Regions from separate parts of the Paenibacillus sp. FSL W8-0919 genome, predicted to be linked through region 2. Evidence: riboswitches for the same ligand, from Rfam matches in the RefSeq annotation. Region 2 holds a riboswitch; each other region holds the start of a gene.
The links. Region 2 has a riboswitch for cyclic di-AMP ahead of NST44_RS17770 (C40 family peptidase). Riboswitches for the same ligand answer to the same signal wherever they lie in the genome.
Positions count from the first base shown of each region.

Region 1: it holds a riboswitch for cyclic di-AMP, as region 2 does, so the genes downstream of both, NST44_RS08840 (histidine kinase) here and NST44_RS17770 (C40 family peptidase) in region 2, are expected to answer to the same signal.
Region 3: it holds a riboswitch for cyclic di-AMP, as region 2 does, so the genes downstream of both, ehuB (ectoine/hydroxyectoine ABC transporter substrate-binding protein EhuB) here and NST44_RS17770 (C40 family peptidase) in region 2, are expected to answer to the same signal.

Region 1 covers NZ_JBBOPV010000001.1:2,035,706-2,038,984, forward strand. The annotation lists gene NST44_RS08835 (TrkH family potassium uptake protein) at 1-748, opposite strand, end outside; gene NST44_RS08840 (histidine kinase) at 741-1,427, opposite strand; cyclic di-AMP (ydaO/yuaA leader) riboswitch at 1,560-1,712, opposite strand; gene NST44_RS08845 (cation:proton antiporter) at 1,885-3,117, opposite strand.
Region 2 covers NZ_JBBOPV010000001.1:3,889,691-3,892,969, forward strand. The annotation lists gene NST44_RS17765 (glycoside hydrolase family 28 protein) at 1-1,154, shown strand, start outside; cyclic di-AMP (ydaO/yuaA leader) riboswitch at 1,526-1,659, shown strand; gene NST44_RS17770 (C40 family peptidase) at 1,663-2,139, shown strand; gene NST44_RS17775 (stalk domain-containing protein) at 2,482-3,279, opposite strand, start outside.
Region 3 covers NZ_JBBOPV010000001.1:2,055,820-2,059,098, forward strand. The annotation lists cyclic di-AMP (ydaO/yuaA leader) riboswitch at 547-693, shown strand; gene ehuB (ectoine/hydroxyectoine ABC transporter substrate-binding protein EhuB) at 1,131-1,985, shown strand; gene ehuC (ectoine/hydroxyectoine ABC transporter permease subunit EhuC) at 1,987-2,640, shown strand; gene ehuD (ectoine/hydroxyectoine ABC transporter permease subunit EhuD) at 2,644-3,279, shown strand, end outside.

The DNA of each region.
Region 1 (3,279 bases), 1.9 Mb from region 2:
TGCCCGTTCCAAGAATGACAATCTTGGAGTGAAGGGACAGCTTCCTCCAAGAGCGCTTGCGGAACAGATCGACAACGACAATATACCCGAGTCCGCCAATAACAAAGAGCAAGACAATCGTTATGTTGACGACAGGATCGCCGACAAAGGAAGAGAGACTGTCCGACCAAAGGGCAAAACCGGCGTTGTTGAAGGCAGAGACGGAATGAAAAAGTCCATAATAGAGTGCTTGTCCCCAGCCGATCTCATGCCATCGAATGGCGAGGAGAATCGTTCCGAGCGTTTCAAAGGCAAATGAGATCAGCACCATATACAGGGATAGTTTGACCAGTCCCTGTGCCGATGTGGAGTGGGTCGTTTGTTGAATCATGAGACGCTGCTTTAACCCGATTCTTTTCCCTAACACGATGGCAACCATGACACCAAAGGTCATAAAGCCCAACCGGCCGGTTTGAATCAATATCATAATGATGACTTGGCCAAAGGTTGAGTAGACGCTCCCGGTATCCACGACAACTAGGCCATTCACGCAGATTGCGGAAGTGGCAGTAAATAATGCATCCAGCAGTCCTACGGATGTACCGCTGGCGGAGGACAGTGGAAGCGCGAGCAGCAAGGTACCGATCAAGATTAAGATGGTAAATACGATCAGGATGAGCTGAGGGGGGCTCATATTGCTTTTTTGTTTGTTGATGAACATTTCGATTTTGCTGGGAGCGGATCGTTGGGTTGTTGCGTTACTATCCATAATCCTTCTCATGGTCAAGGGGTGTTGATGCTTGACTTAGGAAAAACGAAGTGTCTGCGACTTTCCCCTGACTTACCTTTAAATACTTGAATTCCCGATCGGTTTTTATACGCAACAAACCGGTTTCGAAATCCGTATTCAGTTCCTTGAAGAACAGCCCCTCCGCGACAACGTCCCCTTCGTCTTCACCTTTACGGATCAGATATAGTCCATCTTTGCTGACAACCGTAACCGGAATTCCACGCTCGTGAGTCTCCACGATGTGTTGATCCATTCGCTGCACAGCCACGATGTGCAGATCCGTCTCGCCGATTCGATTAAGCAGCTCATTGACGAATGAACCCTGTGTGATTTCCTGCCACCGTGTTTGGCCGGATTGTCCGATGACCAGCTGCGTTATCTGATAATGCTTGGCGGTCTCGGCGATGATGTCCGAAGCTTTATGACGATTATCATTAGGCTTGGTGATGAACGAAGCTCCATATTCATCGCAGATGGTTTGCCAAAGGGCCATGAATTTTTCCTGCTCGAGATCGAGTTCATCCACAGCCGAGGGAATGACGCTCATCACATAGAGGGGACATTGCAGTAGTTTGGCGAGCTCGCCTCCTCTCCGAATCAGCCGTTCGCCGTTCGGCCCATAATAAACACACACCATAATTTTTTCATGATGTATCATGAATGCATCTGCTCCTTTCTGATCAAGCGGCTTGAGTCTTCTGAACCCAAGGAAAAAAAGCCCGGTAGCAGAGACAATCTGCTTCCAGGCTTTGGACTGTGTTCCGAATAAACAAGTCAAAGTTGCACGGGCGTTATCTCTCGAGACGCTGACGAGGTTAGCTGTCGGATTCGGGTCTGAGAGTCCCCGTTCTTTCCGGCTTGGAAAGAATTCACCCCTGAAGCCGTTAGCGGCTTCGCTGGTTCCCCCGCTCCCCAAGTGGTGGGGATTAAGCGATCAATAATATAAGATTATCGTAGTATATACTAAGCTAGGTAGATCTAAATGTAAACCTTGATCCCGAAGTGTCATGTGACGTTATTGAAACGATGCAGCTTAATCTATACTTAGGTATTCTACGCGAGTTCCCTCGCGAGGTTTCGGACTTTCAATAAATATTCGATCTTGCTCTAGTTAGTTATTCGGTCTCCTTGACGGGATTCGACAGCTTAAGCTTGGTAACCAACGGTTTTATCGTCAGCCCCTGTGCAAGAAGCGAGAACAGGACGACGCTGAATGTAAGGACGAGGATATCGTCGCGCCCTTCGAAGGAGGCGGGCAGGCTTAGCGCAAGTGCAATCGATAAGCTCCCTTTTAAGCCGCCCCAATTCAGCAGAGCTTTCCAGGATGACGGAAATTTCCGCAGGAAGCTCAAGCTGGTATAAACAGCGACCGTTCTTCCAATCAGCACGATAATGATGGAGGCGATAATCAGCGCCCATTTATCCGTGAAATCGATATGCTTGATTTCTAGGCCGATCATAAGGAATATCAATGAATTGGCAACCAGGGTAATGACATCCCAGAACGAATTGATATTCATCTTCGTGGTTTCGGACATCCCGATCCGGCTGCCGTAGCTGCCGAAGATCAAGCCGCTTACGACGACGGCGATAACTCCCGAGACATGAAAGTGCTCGGCAATAAAGTAGCTTCCGAAAAACAACAACATCGAAAAGGCAATCTCCAGCGGATAATCGTCATAAAAACGAATGAGCTGTGAGAACAGAAAGCCGAGGATGGCTCCAATCGCAATCCCTCCCAAGCTAAACTGAAGAAAGAGCCAGATCCCGCTGCCTATGCCTGCCCAGCCCATCTCTATATAGGAGAGCAAGTATACGGATGAAATTTGGAATAACACGACGGCGATGCCGTCATTGAAAAGCGACTCCCCTTCGATGATGGTCACCATTTTCTTGGAAACACCAAGGGATTTGAAGATGGAGATTACGCTAATCGGGTCCGTTGCGCTCATAAGCGCTGCAAAGGTAAAAGCTACAGGTAAAGGCAGTCCCATGATTCCATACATCGCCAGTGCGATAATAAGGAAAGATAGAAAGGTTCCGCCGATCGCCAGAGCAACCACCGGCTTGCTCTGCTGCCGTAAGTGGGAGAAAGGAAGCTTTAATGTGGCGTCGCCAAGCAGGATAGGCAGAAACAAGGAGATGATGATCGCCTGGAATACATTGGATTGCGTAATAAAAGTTTCGGCTTCGTCCAAAACGGGAATATGCAGCAATCCGAGCAGCAAACCTACCACAACGAGCGCAATCGAATAAGGCTGGTTTACTTTTTTGGCCAATGCGATAACCCCCATCGATATCGCAAGCAAAATTAACAATTGAACGAAGATCTCATTGAAATGATGCATAGAGCACCCCTCGCCTCAGGATAATTTTTTCAGTCATTGATTGTATCCGAAATTACGCGATTCGCAAACCAAAATAATGGGGAAGAGAGGGACTAGTTAAATATTATCCATCAAAATGAGTAAGGGCATGCATAAGATGGTTACTCGTTGACCAAAACATAA
Region 2 (3,279 bases):
GGAAGCTGACGGAAAGCCAGTGGGATCGATTAATTCATCCCGGCGGCGTCGTGGATGACGGGGGACTGTGGTGGCCAACGCCGGCTGCCCGGGACGGGATGGAGAACCTGGCCCGGATCGAACAAACAGGCAGCCGGAATCCCCAGGATTATGAGTCTGTCAGAGACTATCTGAGACCCAATCTGCTCAGCTTGAGAAACTGCAAGCGGATTCTGCTCAGCGGCCCTACCTTTCAAAACTCCGCAGCCTGGTGCCTGCATCCTTGGGCATCGGAGCAAATTACCATTCAGAACATTACCGTCCGCAATCCATGGTATGCCCAGAACGGGGACGGACTGGACATCGATTCGTGCAAATACGTGACCGTGGAAAACAGCTCGTTTGATGTAGGAGATGACGCGATCTGTCTGAAGTCCGGAAAAAATGAAGCCGGGCGCCTGCTGGGAAAGCCGAGTGAGCGCATCAGCATCCGGAACTGCACCGTTTATCACGGCCACGGCGGGATCGTTGTCGGCAGTGAAATGTCCGGAGGCATCAAGGATGTGCACGTATCCGATTGCACCTTCATCGGCACCGATATCGGCATCCGGTTTAAAAGCTGCCGCGGACGCGGCGGCGTGGTCGAAAATATCTTCATCGAACGGATACGGATGCGGGAGATCGACGGGGATGCCATCTCCTTCAATTTATATTACGAAGGGAAAGCCGGCTCCGGCGAATACCAAGCGGAAGCGATGCTCCCCGTTACCGAGGAAACCCCCGTGTTCCGCAATATTGTTATTCAGGATATCGTCTGCAGCGGCGCGCATACTGCGCTCCTCATCAACGGCCTGCCGGAGATGCCGGTGGAGAACGTGACGGTGATGCGGTCGGCCATCACAAGTCGGGAAGGCATTGTATGCCGCAATGGAAAGAACCTGACGATTCAGGACATGGTCCTTCGCAATCAGGAAAATCCGCTCCTTCTCTTTCACCAGAGCCGAAATGTACAGGTGGTGAACGTCAAGGGGGAAAGCGACTCGCTGGATGACCGCTTGCTTGTGGTTACCGGGGAACGGTCCGGGCAAATCGAATGCTCGGGGCTGCATGCCGATAGGGCAGGACAGATTATGATTTCTTCTGAAGTGGAACCGGAGGAGGTCGTGATCAAGTAGCTTTGCTGTTGGATGCATTAAGGTTTAGAAGGGAGGTGATCGAATTATAACCGTTGCAATCTCAATATGATAAGGAGGTACGCATTGAAAGCTGCAAAATGGCTGAAGCAAATGCTTGTTCTATCGATGAATTTGCTAGAACAAGAGCCGGCCCCCTAGGTGTCGGCTTCTTGCATGGAGGTTTTTTCGCCGCACTTAGAAAACGGAAACAATTTTAACATAAATGTCATGACTATGTGACCTTTCATATAGTAAAAACACTGTTAAAACTCTTTCGATTCGACGGCGATATCTAAAAAACGATAGATTTATCGGATATTATTGACAGTTTGCTAGCTTGTATACTATATTAAGAAAGGGTTACAAAATGTTAATGAATTTTGCCGAATTTCGCTAGAGAAAACGGGGGAACCGTCCTGGGTGAATTATTCTTGTAGTAGAGGGAATATAGGTGACCTTCAGCCGAACCCTTAGCTAACTCCGTAGGCATCGAAGGAGAGAATATATTTTGAAGAAATTGGTCATTTCTTTGCTAGGATCCGCAATCATTTTTTCTTCCGGTGCCGTGACAGCATTTGCCGATCAGCAGCCTAACTTTCAGCAGCAAGTGAAGCAGTTAGTAGGAACACCGTACAAGTGGGGCGGAACAACCACAAGCGGATTTGATTGCTCCGGATTTATTCTGTATATGTTCCGTAACTTTGATCTTGACCTTCCGCGCACTTCCCAAGGACAAGCCCAAGTAGGCGTGCATGTAGACCAGGAAGAGCTGCGTGTCGGTGATCTGGTATTCTTCAACACGAACGGCAAGGGAATTTCACATGCTGGCGTTTATATTGGAGACGGGCAATTCGCACATGCTTCAAGCAGCAAGGGTGTTCGAATCAGCAAGCTTAGCGACTCTTACTATAAGCCACGTTATGTTACCGCACGCCGGGTGTTAAGCCAAGAGGAATATGCGAAGCTGGTAGGAAGTGTTAGCTAGATCAGCTCATCTTTGGTCTTGATCCAGCTCTCTGCACAATGATCGTCTTGCAAGTCCTGGTAAGGAATTCTATGATCGATTTTCAGTGATTGCACCGAATACATACATAAGTCTTGATGATGACCTCTGTATACGACAGAGGTCATCTTTTTTTGTGCCGGCCATGTGGAAGATTGGCATCGGCTAATTCATAGCCTGTGTCGTTTCAATGGCTGTCAGAGATGCTCGGTTATCACGGAAGCATTGAACAAGCGAACAGGCTGCAGGTCCATAGCGACCGGCAGCCTGTGTAGTGATGATCGGAAGGATGGACTCATCCACGCTTCAACCTTTAATTACGGATCACTCTTTGATCACCGCTTCGTTCATGGCGCCTTCGATATCATCACCGTAGACTCTGAATATACCGAGCCGCCACAATGCCGCACCTTTCAGCTGATAGCGCTTGGCCAGACCAAGCTTGTCGTCGATGGAGTTCTCCGTTTCGCTGCCCAGGCTAATTCCAAGCAGAAGCTTGTCCTTAGGGGCTCCGGCATCAAGTGCAAGCTGAATAGCCTGCTGCACTTGCGTGTTCGGTTCCGGCTTCCGGTCTTTGGTGCCAACCGGGTGATACTGGTATGCCATGATAATCAGATCGTCGGCAATCGATGCAAGCGTTTTGTAATCATAGCCTTTATAGGCGCTGTTTAACGGAGGTACGGCCAAGGACAGGGCAGTCCCTTTCGGCAAGGCAGCTCTAAGGTCCTTCACGTATTGGTTCAGCAGCTTCTGCTGGGAGGCGGCATCCAGCTTGAAGCCCAATCCTTCGAAATCCAGCACGACCCCGCCGAACCCATTGTCCGTAACGGCGGCGGTAATCCCGTCGATCGATTTCATCCGCAGTGAGGCGTCGCTCATCATTTTTGTCAGTTCGCCGTTACCGTCCAGTGCATATACCATCAAATAGGGCTTAATGCCCTGTCCTTCCGCATCGGCCACAAGTGTCTGGGGCGTAATGTCTCCGGCGGCTTCCGGCATGCGGTATTCAACCCCTTGAAGGGTGAATTCGCCGTTACGGTCAATTCGGCTCCAGCCAAAGGCGACGGAATTCATCCATTGAATAATATCCCGCTCCTTGAAGGATTCAATGGCATAGAAGGC
Region 3 (3,279 bases), 1.8 Mb from region 2:
TTTTTTAGGTGAGCACAATTTCTTTTTTCTAAGAGAACGATCCAAATTCAAGCACCTCCTTTAGATTTGTTCTATACTACGCAACTTTTGCCTTGGGGGCATGGGTTAATAGCGTATTCCTGGTAGAAGGATGCCTATTATTTGCTAGAATGTACGGTTGCCCTATAGTAGGGGGCCCACCGATTCCGTCTGAGACAGGCCCGGCGCGGGCTGAAATGAGCGGGGGATAAAGACAAGCAATAGGATGTCATCCAGCGCACGAAAAAAATTTTTTTTTCGGGGAAGTACGAAGTCTCCTTTGCCACCTTTCGTACCGATCATTAACCGCATGAAAGATCAATGGGATGAACTTCGGGGGCTGGGTGGCGATAATCCTTGCTGTTAAGCGGATTGCACGCTCCGGGCAATATACCGAGATGAGCTGCCGCCCCCCCAATCCTCGGTTAACGGAAGCATGAGGTCACCTTCGTACCGGCATGGAAATGACTCCTGAAAGGGATCAAAAATGCGCGAAACGGGTTTGACTTTTCCTGGGTTTCCTTTTATCATGAACACACGCTTAGTTTCCGGCATGCACATGACGGAAAGCGGGGGAACCAGTTTTATCAGGGGCGAGTCACTTGATTTCAGAGTGTAGGGTACCATCTTACCCGAGTCCGTCAGCTAACCTCGTCAGCAGTGGATGGGTCTTTTATACATAACCGATGTTCATAAACAAAGGCCCTTGATTCTCTATAGGGGCCTTTTTCTCTATGTTGACCCCCTGCTGGCGGAGCTGTGTCCAATTCCCCTGTTCGGAGGTCTTTTTTGCGTGGACTTTGAATGGGATGTGAAAGGAGGACGACAGGCTGTAATGTGTCTTCAACTGAAGTGGTCTAGAAGAGGCGCTGTAGTTAGAGCAACAGGGCGATGCAGGAGTTCGGTCCCTTGAAGCCTGATGATGGTGCGCGGGGACAAGAGCTTCAAAAATCCCCAGTAAATCTATCTATAAACTTTGTTATTTGCGTGTCGTTGATTGTTCAACTGGTTACTTAAGCTCATCGAGTTGATGCCGGGTGTTTAAGAAATTCTTTGGGTCATTATCGAGGATTATAGGAGTTCATGTGATTAACGAAAGGTTGTGGAAGGATTTGAAGAAAGTGATTGTGCTGGTTTGGTGTTTGATTATGGTGGTATCCTTGGCCGCTTGCGGCGAGAAAGGGAGCACGCTGGAGCAGGCGATTGAACGTGGGTATGTCACGGTCGGCTTTGCGAATGAGAAGCCGTACGCTTACAAGGAGGCGAACGGCGAGCTTACCGGCGAGGCGGTCGAAATTGCCCGCGTCATTCTGGAGCGCCTTGGCATCAAGGAAATGAGGGGGGAGCTTACCGAATTCGGGTCGCTTGTAGCGGGGCTGCAAGCCGACCGGTTCGACATGATAACGGCCGGGATGTTCATTAATCCGGAACGCTGCTCGGCAGTCTTGTTCGCCGATCCGGAGTACAGTATCGGGGAAGCGCTGGCGGTAAAGAAGGGGAATCCGCTCGGGCTTGGAAGCTATGCAGATGTTGCCAAGGATGATGATGCCAAGGTCGCCGTCATGACCGGTGCCGTCGAGATCGGATACATGGAGAAGTCGGGCATTCCTTCCGAGCGCATTGTCCAGGTGCCTGATCAGGCTTCGGCAATCAGTGCGCTGCAGGCGGACCGTGTGCAGGCAATCACGATGACGGGACCGTCGCTGCAGGCAATGCTGGATTCCGCAAGCGATGAGAGCATCGAGCGCGTAACCGACTTTGAGCAGCCGGTCATTGACGGTGAAAGCGTGCGCGGGTACGGCGCGACCGCATTTCGGAAAGCGGACACCGAATTTCAGGAAGCCTATAATGCGGAGCTGCAAAAAATGAAAGAATCCGGCGAGCTCCTGGAAATCTTGCAGCAGTTCGGATTTACCGAGGAAGAGCTGCCGGGCGACATGACAGCGGCTGCGCTCTGCGGGAAATAGCATGCCGAACTCCTGGATTGAGTTCCTTCCCACACTGTTGAAGGGCGCGGAAATTACGGTCCTGGTCGCGATATTTTCCGCCATGCTTGCGATTGTTGCAGCCTTTGCGGCAGGACTATCCCGGTTATCCAAGCTGTGGATCCTGCGCACGCTAGCCGCTGTTTATGTGGAGGTCTTTCGGGGTACCTCCCTGCTTGTTCAGCTATTCTGGCTGTACTTCGCCCTTCCGTTCATCGGCATCGAGCTTCCGAAAATGCTGGCGGCTATTTTGGCAATCGGGCTCAACTTCGGTGCGTACGGCTCGGAGATTGTCCGCAGTGCGGTGCTCGCGGTACCCAAAGGTCAATGGGAGGCAGCGGTCGCGCTCAACCTGAAGCCCTGGCAGCGGATGTTGAACGTGATTTTGCCGCAAGCAACGCTTAGGATGCTGCCGCCGTTCGGGAACCAGCTGGTGGAGCTGATTAAGTCAACGTCGCTCGTCTATTTCATCACGATGGCGGATCTGACCTATCAGGCGATGGTGCTCCGCAACAACTATATTGCCTGGACGACGGAAATTCTTGCGCTGCTGCTCCTGTTGTACTTTGTGATCGCTACGCTCGTTGCGGTGGCGGTCCGGCTGCTCGAGCGGAAATTGACGGCGGGGAGGATGTAGCCTATGTGGGATTGGAATTATGCATTTGATATTTTACCGGAGCTGCTGCGGGCGCTCCAAATGACCGTATGGGTAACGCTCTGTGCGTTCGTGGTTGCGCTTATTGTTGGGTTGCTGCTGGCTTTTGCCGCGCGGAGCCGATTTAAGCCACTGTCGCTGATCACCAAAGGAATCATTGAGTTTATCCGAAACACGCCGCTGCTCGTGCAAGTCTTCTTTCTGTATTACAGTCTGCCGCTCCTAATGGGCATCTCGATCCCCGCCTTCTATGCTGGAGTGATCGGACTGGGGCTGCATTACAGCACCTATTTGTCCGAGGTGTACCGATCAGGCATTGAAGCGGTACCGAAGGGGCAGTGGGAGGCGGCAACGGCGCTGAATTATACGAAGGCCCAGACCTGGCGCAGCATCATATTGCCGCAGGCGGTACCGCCGATCATCCCGGTGCTGGGGAACTATTTGATCGTGATGTTTAAGGAAACGCCGATTTTGTGTGCGATTACGCTGGTGGAAATGATGATGACGGCTAAAAATATCGTGTCCCAGTCCTTTCGGGCGTTCGAGCCGTACACGCTGGTCGGAATTTTATTCCTGATCATCAGTTATATCGCGTCGCTGCTGGTTCAAAGGCTGGAAAAG